DNA from 4 places in the Heyndrickxia faecalis genome. Region 4 is predicted to be linked to each of the others. Evidence: riboswitches for the same ligand, from Rfam matches in the RefSeq annotation. Region 4 holds a riboswitch; each other region holds the start of a gene.
What was found. A riboswitch is a leader RNA that binds a small molecule or an ion and turns the genes downstream of it on or off. The one in region 4 is predicted to bind thiamine pyrophosphate.

Region 1: it holds a riboswitch for thiamine pyrophosphate, as region 4 does, so the genes downstream of both, ABR335_RS14010 (MTH1187 family thiamine-binding protein) here and thiT (energy-coupled thiamine transporter ThiT) in region 4, are expected to answer to the same signal.
Region 2: it holds a riboswitch for thiamine pyrophosphate, as region 4 does, so the genes downstream of both, ABR335_RS09755 (ABC transporter permease) here and thiT (energy-coupled thiamine transporter ThiT) in region 4, are expected to answer to the same signal.
Region 3: it holds a riboswitch for thiamine pyrophosphate, as region 4 does, so the genes downstream of both, tenA (thiaminase II) here and thiT (energy-coupled thiamine transporter ThiT) in region 4, are expected to answer to the same signal.

Annotation. Positions count from the first base shown of each region.
Region 1 is NZ_CP158453.1:2,896,435-2,899,643, forward strand. It holds gene ABR335_RS13995 (ABC transporter ATP-binding protein) at 1-33, opposite strand, end outside; gene ABR335_RS14000 (ABC transporter substrate-binding protein) at 30-1,028, opposite strand; gene ABR335_RS14005 (ABC transporter permease) at 1,025-1,822, opposite strand; gene ABR335_RS14010 (MTH1187 family thiamine-binding protein) at 1,773-2,096, opposite strand; TPP riboswitch at 2,178-2,280, opposite strand; gene ABR335_RS14015 (amidase) at 2,818-3,209, opposite strand, start outside.
Region 2 is NZ_CP158453.1:2,001,505-2,004,713, forward strand. It holds gene ABR335_RS09750 (ABC transporter substrate-binding protein) at 48-1,037, opposite strand; gene ABR335_RS09755 (ABC transporter permease) at 1,049-1,813, opposite strand; TPP riboswitch at 2,060-2,171, opposite strand; partial or broken gene ABR335_RS09760 (IS4 family transposase) at 2,531-3,209, opposite strand, start outside.
Region 3 is NZ_CP158453.1:2,816,369-2,819,577, reverse strand. It holds gene ABR335_RS13690 (alpha/beta hydrolase) at 1-641, shown strand, start outside; TPP riboswitch at 972-1,061, shown strand; gene tenA (thiaminase II) at 1,208-1,888, shown strand; gene thiW (energy coupling factor transporter S component ThiW) at 1,928-2,446, shown strand; gene allB (allantoinase AllB) at 2,642-3,209, opposite strand, start outside.
Region 4 is NZ_CP158453.1:2,110,206-2,113,414, forward strand. It holds gene ABR335_RS10300 (MBL fold metallo-hydrolase) at 73-927, opposite strand; gene thiT (energy-coupled thiamine transporter ThiT) at 1,124-1,714, opposite strand; TPP riboswitch at 1,763-1,863, opposite strand; gene ABR335_RS10310 (SOS response-associated peptidase) at 1,921-2,595, opposite strand; gene ABR335_RS10315 (rhodanese-related sulfurtransferase) at 2,976-3,209, opposite strand, start outside.

The DNA of each region.
Region 1 (3,209 bases), 790 kb from region 4:
TTTCGTAATACCTTCCAATTGCAAATACGTCATGGCCGGTTTGGAAGAAATTCGTTTGTGTAGGCAGCCTTGATGTTGATTTTTTTCTTAATGACTTTATGGTCATAAAGGAAGTCCATATAACGGCGCCACACTTCTTCCTTCTGTACCCCCCATTCCGCGGCATCGTCCTGGTACTTCGTGCTTAGCCACTTCTGGCTGGCGCGGACAAGCCCTTTATTTGTATCCGGCACGTCCTTAATCAGGATATCGGCGGACTGTTCCGGGTGCTTGATCGCAAATGTATAGCCTTGTGCCGTAGCCTTCATAAAAGATTTGACAAGGGTTTTATCCCCTTTGGCCAGTTTTTCGCTTGTAATGATGACCGGGCTGTAATAATCAAGCGCAGGGTCGAGATCTTTGACCATGATAAGATTCAGTTTTTTCCCGCTCCGCTCTGCCTGGATGCCGTCCCAGCCGTAATAAATCCATTCAAAATCCGCTTCACGCCCAATTGATTTGAAAAAATCCGTCTGGCCGAGCACAATATTTTTTACTTTGCTGTAGTCGGCGCCGTATTTTTCCATGACCGTTTTGATGACGGCTTCTTCAGACGGCGAACCCCAGCCGCCGTAACTTTTTCCTTCAAAGTCTTTCGGAGAAGTGATGTTGTCTTTTTTCAAAGAAGCAAAGCCGGAAGTATTGTGTTGGATGATCGCGGCAATGGACACAATCGGGATTCCTTCCGTCCTTGCCGTGGTGACATTTTCCTGATAGCTGACCCCGAAATCCGCTTTCCCGGAAGCCACCATTTGTTCAGCCGTAATATTGTCCCCCGGCTGGATGATTTTCACATCCAGGCCCTGCTTTTGAAAATAGTGCTTTGTTTTAGCTACATACAGGCCGGTATGATTGGTGTTCGGAAACCAGTCCAGCACAACCGTCACCTTTTGCAGCGCTTTTTGGCTGTTTTCTTTCTGCCCGCTGCCGGTGCATCCAGCAGCAAGCAGCAACATGGCCGCCTGCAAGATGATTAAAATTTTCTTCATTGATGATCTTCCTTTCGGTATACCCATGGTGCGGATAGCCTTTGCAAACATTCAACAGCGCCGTATAAAAGAAATGTGAGCCCAATGATGACAGCAGAGATGGCAAACAGGCGGGCCGTCATAAAAGATTTCGTCGCCCTTGTCAGCATGACGCCGAGCCCTTCGCTTGCGCCGAGCCACTCACCGATAATAGCGCCCATCACACTATATGTAACGGCAATTTTTAAACCGGAAAAAAAGTAAGGGAGCACAGCCGGAAATTTGACTTTCCGGTATAGCTGCCATTTTGAAGCATGCATGGTCTTTAACAGTTTCACCAGGTCATCATCCACCGTTTGAAACCCTTCCAGGATGCTCAATGCCAGCGGGAAAAAGCAGATTAAAATGACCACAATGATTTTGGACTGGAGCCCGAATCCGAACCAGACGATTAAAAGCGGCGCAATTGCCACAATCGGAATCGTTTGCGAAACGACCAAAAGCGGCCGGACCAGCATCCGGAAAACGGGAACCATATCCATAAAAACGGCAATTGCTGCGCCAATCACAATGGAAAAGGCTAGTCCGATCAATACTTCTTTTGCAGTTTGCCAAATATTGGGCCAAACCATCCATTGCAGGCTTTTCAATTCCTGCCATACTTCCGTCGGTTTTGGCAGCATCCATTCACTGATATGAAAGCCGGCCGTTACCCCTTGCCAGACGAAGAGCAAAAAAATGAGCCAGGCAGCCGTGAGCGCCGTGTTAACGAACCGGCTGCGGCGTTTGTTCGCGATATTTTGCAATTTTTTCATCCATTGTCACCCCGGTGCTTGGCCGGTAATGGATTTTGATCGATGTGAGGACATCAATCGCACCGGCTTGAACGCAAGCATCCTGCGCTTTTTTGATGATCTCAAGCAGCTCGTCAAGATCGCCTTCCATCGTCGTTTCCATTGCCCCGACTTCATAACGTACGCCGGCATTTTGGACGACTTCGATCGCGCGGTCGACGACACCGTATAAGTCATCACTTTTAATATGCGGAACAACTGAAAAAGAAACCGTTACTTGATTCGATTTTTCCATCAAATTCTCCTCCTTTTTTTCAAATAAAAAAGCTTTCATTGCATGCGCAAGAAAGCCTGTCCATCCAAAACATGCCGAAACATGCTTCAATATAAGACTCCCTACGCTGGCATTATCCAGATCAGGTGAAGGGTCGATGCAAAGCGGCATCCTCTCAGCCAAACCGGCTCCCCTGCTTTTTTTCCTTGTAATTTTATTGTAACATGAAAGTCATCCTTTTTGGCAAAAAATTTTCAAAAGGATGGGGCGGTGCACAAGCCGGCCTTTGCCTGCCTTGGTAAAGATTGGGGCGTTAAGATAGCGGGGATTTTTGACGGCCTTCCTTAACATAGAACGCCTCTACGTTAAGATAGCATGTCTTTTTTTCGGACTTCCTTAACATAGAGAGTTCTACGTTAAGATAGCGGAACTTTTTGCCGGCATTCCTCAACATAGAACGCCTCTACATTAAGAAAGCGGGCATTTTTTTCGAGCTTCCTTAACGTAGAACGCCTCTACGTTAAGGAAGCGGGACTTTTGGACAGCCTTCCTTAACGTAGGACGTCTCTACATTAAGAAAGCATGTCTTTTTGTCGAGCTTCCTTTCTATGTTAAGATAAATCCTGCTTTTTTCACCCTTCCTTAACATAGAACGCCCTACGTTAAGATAGCGGGGATTTTTGGTCTCCTTCCTTAACGTAGAGTTCCAACCCGTGCGTAAGTAACGCCGCTTATTCATGCTTTAAAGGCAAGGGTTTCCCTGCATGCCAACCCAAAGTTCCGACTGTTCGAGCGCATAAGCGACATCCAGCAGCCAATGTTCATTTCCTTTCGGCGCAACCAGCTGTACCCCTAAAGGAAGCCCGGCCGCTGTTACATGAACCGGCAGACTGATCGCCGGCTGCCCGGTTAAATTAGCGAGCTGCGTAAACGGGGAAAACGTTAAGCTCGGTTCAAACATGTCATAGACAAGTGCCTGCTGCTTTTCTTTTGGGAGTCCGGTAACGCCAAACAAGCGATCCCGCTCTTTCCCGGTTTGGGTAAGTTCCCCGATTTTTGGTGCCGGAAACGCGGTTGAAGGCGTGAGATACAGGTCATAAGTCTCATGGAAAGCAGCCATTTGTGCTGCGGCTT
Region 2 (3,209 bases), 110 kb from region 4:
ATCCCATGCTGGCGGAAGCCAAAGCGATTTGGCTTCCAGAATGCTCCTTATTTATTTTCTAAATGGACAAAAGCTTTTGCGGCATTGACATGTGTTTTTGTGATCTTTGTCTGGTACAGCCAATCCGAAACGTCTTGCCATTTTTTCAGGCCCTGATCGGCAATCGTTTTATTTTTTTCGCTCATCAGCGGCAGCAAAATGTGCAGGCTCTTCGTTTCCACATTTTTATCCAGCGGTGAAGAGGCATCTTCATGTTTTAACAAAATGGCAAGCGCCTTTTCCGGATGTTTTTTGACATATTGCTGGCCTTTTTCGGCAGCAGCAAGAAATTTTTTAAAAATGTCTGGCTGCTGTTTCAGCTTATTTTCGTTTGCGATGAAAACGAGTTCGGCATAATCCGGAACACCGTATTTTGCCGGATTGAATGCTCTAACGGGTACGCCTTCCTTTTCCAGCAGCAACTGTTCATGATTAACAAAACCGCCGACGATCGCATCAGTTTTACGGGCTGTCAGAGCAGGGATTAAATCATAGCCAACATCCACTGTTTTCACCTTGTCCGGATCGCCCCCGTCTGCTTTGACCATTGTCCGAACGACTGCTTCTTCCAGCGGAATGGAAGAATAGCCGACCGTTTTGCCCGCCAGGTCTTTCGGTGAGCGGATACCACTTGAAGCTGGCACCATCACACGGTTCAGCGTATGGCGGACGACGGTGCCAAAAGATTGGACCGGAATATTCTCATCGCGCGCGATTAACACTTGGGGTTGATAACTTAATGCAATATCAATTCGATTCGCAGCCGCAAGTTTTAACGGGTCATTTGTGTCAGAAGGCATTTTGATGCTGACATCAAGGCCCTGCGCTTTAAAATAGCCTTTTTCCTTGGCTACATAAAGAAAAGAATGAACCGCATTTGGATACCAATCCAGCATGATCGTTACTTTTTGCGCATGTTTCGTTGCTTGCTGCGAATGATTGCTGCAGGCACCTAGCATACACGCCAGTACAGCGACCATTACCCATCGTTTCTTCATTGAAAATCCCCCTAAATTTTTGTTCTGTTTTTCAATAAGCTTTTTTCCATCCCATAAATAAGCAAAAATAATCCCATGCCGAGTGCAGCCAAAAGAAAAACGGCCGAAAAAACAGCGCCCGACTGCAAATACCCAGACATTCGCTTGCTAAAAAAGCCAAGCCCCGCAGTTGCGCCAAGCCACTCTCCGATCGCTGCCCCGCTGACACAATATACAACCGATAATTTCAAGCCGGATAAAAATTGGGGAAGGGCCATCGGGACAGAAAGTTTTCGGAAAATATCCCAACGGCTGGCGCCCATTGTCCGAAACAAATTCAGATAGGCGGGATCGACGGTTTTTAATCCGTCAAAAGTGCTGATTACAATCGGAAAGATAGCCGTTAACACAATAATCGCTACCTTGCTCCAAACTGAATAGCCGAACCACATCATAAAAACAGGTGATACGGCGACAAGCGGGATCGTTTGCGAAATAACAAGAAACGGATAAAAGATTTTTTCAGCCGTTTTGGAGACATACATGATGACACCGATCATCACTCCACCCGCAACAGATAAAAGAAAACCGATGCCGACTTCCTCCACTGTCGCAGGCAAATGCACATTTATTAGTTGCCTGTGATTTTCTATGAAAGATGCATAGATTTGGGTAGGGGACGGCAAAATGAAAGACGGGATCACCCCTTTCTGTATGACCCACTGCCAGCCGGCTATCAAGACCAGCATCGTAACGCAAAAAAGTCCGTAATCCCCCAGCCATTTTCGCCACTTCATTTAGGAAACCTCCTTTCATCCGAACTTCCAATATGTACAAGCTGCAAACCGTTCCAAAGCCCGTTCAACCATTTGAATTTTTTCCTGCTATAGCAATCTTCCACCTACTTTTTGTTTTTATTTCTTCCTGCCCGTCGTCATTGACGGGGTTTTTCCGGTTACCGCCCTAAAAGCAGCTATTTTCCCTCCCTTCCAACAGAAAAAAGCCAGGCCTGTAAAAGACCTGACTTTAATAAGCAAGAAAATTTCCCAAAATCCCTACTTTCCTACGCCGGCATGATCCGGATCAGGTCCAAAGGGTTGAAAAACCAAATGTTTTTCTCTCAGCCCGCCAATCCGGGCACCCCTAGTAGTCTGAAATATTCACTTTTTTCCATTATAGGCTTTCTATTTGCCTGTGTAAAGTAGTGCAAGCTTTTTTTAATTCAATTTTCTTTCTTCCCTTTCTGCCCTCCTGCTGTTTGGAATAAAGGCGCCAACATTACAGGCCCCGGTAAAAAGAGATCCTGAACATCGGGAAAAGTTCGCGCTAACTGAAGGATTCCGCTTTCTCTCCGGCTTTCCCGTTTTAAAAATGGGCCTGATCGTTTTTTGTACCATGATACTGGCCTTGCAAATTTCCGATTCCCAGGCCATGATATTAATAACTAAAACTTGAAAGTACGAAAATCGTGCAAACTCCTTGTCGCCACTGCGGTTATCCCGTCTAATTTAGAGCTAAGCTGCTTTAATTAGGTGTTTTTGATAGCTGACATGTAACTTTTTTTAAATTGCTCAAAGTAGTATTTAGTACTTCTTCACAAAGGATATACTCATCCTTAAAGGCTTCTCTAAATAAATCAATCATTGTTGAATCGCTTCTGCGAAGGTGATGTCAGTAAGTTCATCAACCATGAGATAAAACAACTCACCCAGGGTCCGATCATCTACCTGTTCACGGTGTTGGACTGCAAGGATTGAGTAACCAATTGCGACAAGAGCGGTATGTGCAAAGATACCGTCATAAGACAATCCTTGATATTTTGCCAGGAGGGGGTACTGTTTACACATCTTGAAGTATACTTCAATCGACCAGCGCTTTCCGTAAAGCTGAATAACTTCATCTTCAGAGAGCCGGGTGTCCGTTGTCGCCAAGACAAGGTAATCATTTCGTTTATTGCGGTTGCGGATATAAACGAGTTTGACTGGCACCGACGTTTCCCCGTCTACTGCTTCAACAAGAATGGATAACAGATAGCGTGAACGTCCGCGACGTTTCTTCTGGGTGTTAAAGACCGTTTTCACATCCATCAGTCCATCGTTGAATTGGTAATAAACTTTCTTAGAACGTTTCACCATGGCTACTCCATGAAGTCCCATTTCACGCAACTGATGAAACATCTTAGGGCTAGAAAAC
Region 3 (3,209 bases), 710 kb from region 4:
AAGAACAACTTGCAGATTGGAACTCTGCCATTGATTTCATCAAAAAGAATGATAGCATTGATGATAGTAAAATACTCCTGTTTGGAAGTTCGTTTAGTGGGGGACACGTTATAACCCTATCAGCTCATCGAATAGATATTCTTGCAACCGTGGCACAGTGCCCATATACAAACACCTTAGCTACAGTGAAAACGGTCTCACCACTATCTGCCCTAAAAATATTCCCCTTTGCCATAGCTGACGTTTTATCTTCTATTACCGGGTATCATCCGGTCATGATTAAATTGGTGGATGCGCCGGGGAAAGTAGCGATGATGGCTGTTTCTGACTACAAAAAGGTTTTTAAGTTGATGCCTGAAAATTTAAAGTTTGTGAATAAAGCCCCCGCAAGATCGGTTTTAGAATTCTTTAAATATTCGCCTAGTAGATACACTAAAAATATAGGAATACCGATATTTTATGCGGTTTGTCGGAAAGATACATTAGCACCTGCTTGGGCAACCATAAAGTGTGCAAAACGCTCCAAGAAAGCAACGATAAAAGAGTATGACTGTGGACATTTCGATATTTATTTAGGTGATTATTTTGAAAATGCAATAGTAGATTATATAGGCTTTTTTGATAAAATTACAAAAGGCTAGTTGGATAATCAAATGCAACAAGCTAAATAAATGAAAAAAAACATGATAAACCGTTTGCGATAAAAACGCAATCAATACGGGGGTTTATCTATGGTGAAGATTGCCACCCTTCGTGCAGAAGGAAATCCATGCAAGTAATCACTGATATGGTTGGCTGTAATAAAAATACCGTATCTCGGGAACTGAAGCGTGGTACGGGCAGCATTTGAGTCAACATTCTTTGGCTCTGTTTCCATATTTTACAAAAACTTAAAAGACGGACAATAAATCTCCTGTTGCACAAAATACGATACTATGATATGGTAAGAGTAATGTAAATGAATATTCATAATAATCTACTAGGGGCGCCGGGTTGGCTGAGAAGTACCCTTTGAACCTGATCTAGTTCGTACTAGCGAAGGGAAGTAGGTGATGAAATTACACCTGATGATTTGTAATTGATACACCCGCTTTCCGATGGAGGGCGGGTTTTTTATTTTGAGGAGCCGCCTCTGGCTATCGCTCGGGGCAAGGGTGAAATCAGCTTGCAAACCGCATTCGGTTTCCCGGTAAACAAGGAGGAATCATTGTTGAAACGATCTTTTACAGAAAGGCTATATCAAAGTGTCCAGCCGATTTGGGAGAAAAACCATAACCATCCTTTTGTCGTGGGACTGGGGAACGGAACTTTAGAAAGAGATAAATTTATCTATTATTTAAAGCAGGATTACGTATATTTAGTTGAGTACGCAAAACTGTTTGCCATGGGTGTTGTGAAAGCGGGTAACCTCGACATGATGACGAGATTTGCTGCGGTTCTCCATGAATCGTTGCATTTTGAGATGGAACTGCACCGCCAATACGCTGCCGAGTTTGGCGTTACTCGGACGGATTTAGAAGCAACCCAACCAACACCGGTTAATCTTGCTTACACGAGTTATATGCTGCAAGTGGCCGCCAATGGAAGCTTGGCTGAACTTGTTGCCTGCTTGTTGCCGTGTGCCTGGGATTATTGGGAAATTGGGAAGCTGCTGAAATTAAATCATCGAGACAAATTGGAGGCCAATCCTTACAAGAAATGGATCGAAACCTATTCTTCAGAAACGTTCGGCTCCGGAACGCAGTGGTTAATTGACTTAATGGACCAACTGGCAAGCGGAAAATCAGAAACGGAACTGGCAGTCTTAGAACGCCATTTTCAAATAGCCTCAAAGTATGAGTATTTATTTTGGGATATGAACGATAAAAAACAAGACTGGCCGGTCTGATTTTCATTCGCAACTAAAAAGGAGGGAAGGTTGGTTCTAATGAGAAAAACACAAAAAATAACAGCAACTGCAGTTATTGCAGCTATCACAACTGCATCCAGCAGTTTGATTTATATCCCGGTTGGTTTTGCAAAAATTTTTCCGGTACAGCATTTTGCCAACATACTCTCGGCTGTTTTGCTCGGCCCCGGTTATGCGGTTGCGCAAGCTTTTATATCCTCGCTTTTACGTAACTTGCTTGGGACGGGGAGTATTTTTGCCTTTCCGGGAAGCATGATCGGCGCGTTTTTGGCAGCTTATCTGTACGCGAAGACGAATAAGCTCATTTTTGCCTTTGTTGGGGAGGTCATGGGGACAGGCATTCTCGGTGCCTTGGCATGTTATCCCATTGCTGTTTTCTTACTCGGCCAAGCGTCAACGCTTTTCGGATTTATCCCTGCCTTCTTTTTAAGCTCTTTTGCAGGGGCCATTTTTGGCTATGTTTTGATAAAAGTTTTACAAAAAAATAAAGGGTGGGACAGAATGATCAATCATACCGTAAGCAACCGTAAGCTTTGAGTGAAGCACCACGGAGGATTGAAGGCATTTGCCATGGTGCATACAGGTTGCCAGCCATTGATAACCGGTCAAAATCCATGCCAGCAAAACCAGGCTCTTGAAAACAGCAAGCTGTCTTGCGTTATTTTTATTCCTGTCCCGAAATCTGTGCCAGCAACAACAGGCTCTTGAAAGCAGAGCCTGATGCTGTTAGCATTATGACGGCACTCCGGCATAGTCTGAGACCTTCGCTGGCCGGATCCATTTGCCAACCGGCTCGCCTGTGATACCACCGCCATCCAGATCGAATATGAGCTGACCTCTTAAAAAAGTTTTCGTAACCCGGCAATCAATTTTTCTGCCGATATACGGGCTGTGCTTATGGCGGTAATAGAGGTCTTCCGCACTTACCGTGTATGGCCGGTCGGGATCGAGAAAGAGAAGATCCGCATCTTTTGCGAGCGCAATTTCCCCTTTCGATTTTAAGCCAAAACGTTCGGCAGGGTTGGTTGCAATCATGCGCGTAAATTGCGTAATGGGAATACTGCGCTTTTTGACAGCCTCATCGAACATCAAATCGACATTATGCTGGCACCCGGTTATGCCGCCCCATACCTCAAAAATATTTCCGGTTTCGCTGTCCTTCATTACAGGCGGGCAAGGGGAATGGTCGGATGTCAGCATATCGATTTTTCCTTGTTTCAATACTTCCCAAAGTTTTTCCTGCTCCGCTTCGCTGCGTAAAGGCGGGGAACATTTTGCAAGTGGGCCGATTTCCGCAAAT
Region 4 (3,209 bases):
TCGCCCCTTTATATCCATCCATTTACAAATTATTGTAAACCTTTGCGGGGAAGGAAGCAATGAACAAACCGCCTATTGTGTGCCATCTACGTATTTCCCGTGATCCGGGAGCGCGATTTCATCAAATCTGGATGCAAGGTCCTCAAGCCCTTTCCTCAAGCCGGAGCCAGACATCGGGATCCCGTGGCCGCAAACAGCAGTTTCCGGCTTTAAAGCAGCTAATTTTTCAACTGAGCGTTTGGCCGCTTTCCAGTCATTTGTAAAATAGCGCGGTGGCCCGTTTACTTCCTGCCTTTGCACCAGCACTTTCCAAAATTCATCCTGCCTGACGGTGATAAATGCGTCCCCCGTGATCAACACGCTGTCTGCTCCCCTGAAGAACGACACATGCCCTCTCGAATGGCCGGGCGTATGGATCCATTTCCAGCCCGGCAAAAATGGGACCGTCCCGTCTTCGGGAAGGGGCTGGACAGCATGGCCAAGATCAACCGGTTCATTCGGATAAATCATGGAAATCTTCGCCAGCAGGCCGCCTTCAACGGACGGATCGGGATCCGGATACGTTTCACGCCCGGTTAAATAGGGCAACTCCAATCGATGTGCAAAAACCGGCACGTCCCACTTTTCCAATAATGGCGCAATCGCTCCGACATGGTCAAAATGGCCGTGCGTCAGTAAAACCGCTTTTGGTTTTGCCTTTTCCCCGAAGCGTGCCCGCACGGCTGAAAATATCGCTTCGGCAGAACCCGGCATGCCGGCATCCACGAGAACAAATGCATCGGTTCCGGCCCTGCCGATCAGGCACACATTGACAATTTGGATGGTAAGGCAATAGAGATCCGGCAGCAATTCTCTGCCTGTTCCGCTTTCAATCGAAGTCATCGGGATGACCCGGTGGCCAAACGGGTGATGAATGTCTTTGTCCATAAAATCCCCTTTCTTTCATTTTCCTTCTATTTATCTTTTCCCGTTTCTCGAAAGCATTACCCGTAGCCTCCTATCATCAACCGAAAAAGCAGTAAAAACCGGACTGCCGGCTTTACAAGGCGCCTGTTACCATGAAGCCTCTTTCCTTCAGCGAAAACGGCAAGGCGCAGTTGGCCTTGCCGTTTTCAAGTTGCTTTTATGCCGCATGCCTGTGCGGATTGCGGTATTTTGTCAGCAGCTGCGGGGCGGCATTCAAGAGAATCGCCGCAACAGCTGCGCATAAAATCGCATTCCCAATCATCGTGCCGCCATTCATGATGAGAGAATAGAGAAACGCCGACTGTCCTTTAGGCGCATAGGAACCCCAAAAAATCACGCCGGCTACGAAATGCCAGAAATAGCGGGCAAAACTTCCGGTAAGAACGGAAAGGCATATCCAAAAAGTCATCGTGCCCTTTTTATAGTGACGACAGCTTCTTTCGACAAGCGGCCGGAAAAGCCCGGCAAACCCGATGAACGAAAAAGCGACCGGATATTCCATGATGCCCTGAAGCGGGTTAAGAATATCATTAGCATCACCGGTGACGATCTGCAGCAGGCTCCAAATAAATCCGGAAGCAACACTTGCTTTAAATCCCCAGCGAAAAGCGACCACAAAAATCGGCAGCATGGCAAACGACAGAGAAATCGCGGACGTCACCTTAATGGACGGCAATAAGTCCAACACGAGCGCGAACGCCGCAAAAATAGCCGCTTCAATCATAGCCTGTAAACTTAATTTGCCCATAAAAAAATCCCCCTTTTGGTATGCATGAACATAACGAACCATGGGAGGACAAAAGAAATTCCACATCCCTACGCCGGCATTAACCGGACAGGTTCAAAGGGTCAGAACATGGCGTTCACTCTCAGCTTAACGCTCCCCCTGTGGTTACGTTCATGAAATTGTCACCTTTATGATAAACTTTTTGCCACAACATTTCAACAAAAAATTTAATCTTTTGGCAATAACAGCTCCGGAAAATTGTTTTTCGGCGAATTGACGCGTTCAGATACGGCATACATTTCCATTAGGTCTGCATCATACTGCGAAAGGAGTGGCAACAGCCGGCCCGCCTCAGTGACCGATGTGTCCAGCCATTTTTCTTCATCTTCCCTGCGTAAAATCACCGGCATCCGGTCGTGAATTTTTGCCATCATCCTGTTCGCCTTTGTCGTTAAAATCGTGCAAGTAAAGACCGGATTCCCTTCCTGGTCCATCCATTTTTCCCAAAGCCCGGCCATCGCAAAAATGCCCCTGTTCTTAAGCCTGATCCGCATCGGCGCCCGGGTGCCGTCTTTTCGGTTCCACTCAAAAAAAGAATCGGCCGGAATGAGGCAGCGCCGCCTTTTCACTGCCTCCCGGAAACCCGGTTTCTGAAATACGGTTTCGCTTCTGGCATTGATCATCTTATGCCCGATTTTCGGATCTTTTGCCCAGGAAGGAATCAAGCCCCATTTTAAAAAACCGAGTCTGTACTGCCCATGGGCGCTGATCACGGCAGCCACCATTTGCGAAGGCGCGACATTATAACTTTTGGCATATTCACTGCTTGAAAAAGAAGCTTTGGCATGGAACCTTTCTTCCAATTCATTTACAGATGCCGTTAACGTGTACCTCCCGCACATCCAAATCCCGCCTTTCTTTCTATCCTGAAAATATTGCCCGCTGATTTTCATCCTCTGCCATACCGCGTATGAAGCGGCAAAGATGCCCATTTTTCCCCATTTTACACAAAAAACAGGCAGATAAAAAGGATTTGGCCCAGTTGCACCAAATCCTTTCTCTGTTCCGGAACGCACCGCTTGTTAACCCTGCCCCCGAGCTGGGATGTTTGCAGCAGTTCCCGGTTTTTCTTCTCTTTTTCACATTCCGCTCTTTAGGCCTTGTTTCTTTCAAGAAAATGCCGTTTCCGAAGCAAGGAATCGTTCCGGCAGGGAGCGAGCACGGTTTCCATGCCCTTTTTCACCATCCGCTTTCCGGATCGTAAGGTTAAAAGCCACACCGGTTACCGGTTTAACGCCGCGTCTTCTTCTTCGATCCGGCGCAGCCGTTCAGCCACTTCTTCCGGTGTAAGGCCGTGTTCTTTTACATATAAGTTATTTGGTACGGTGCGGCATTCATGCGAGCAACTCCGCATATATTTATGTTCATTTTCTTCCGAGCATAAAATTTGCTTGTTGCAGGCCGGGTTGGCGCAGTTGACATAACGTTCGCACGGTTCCCCCGTAAAATAATCCCG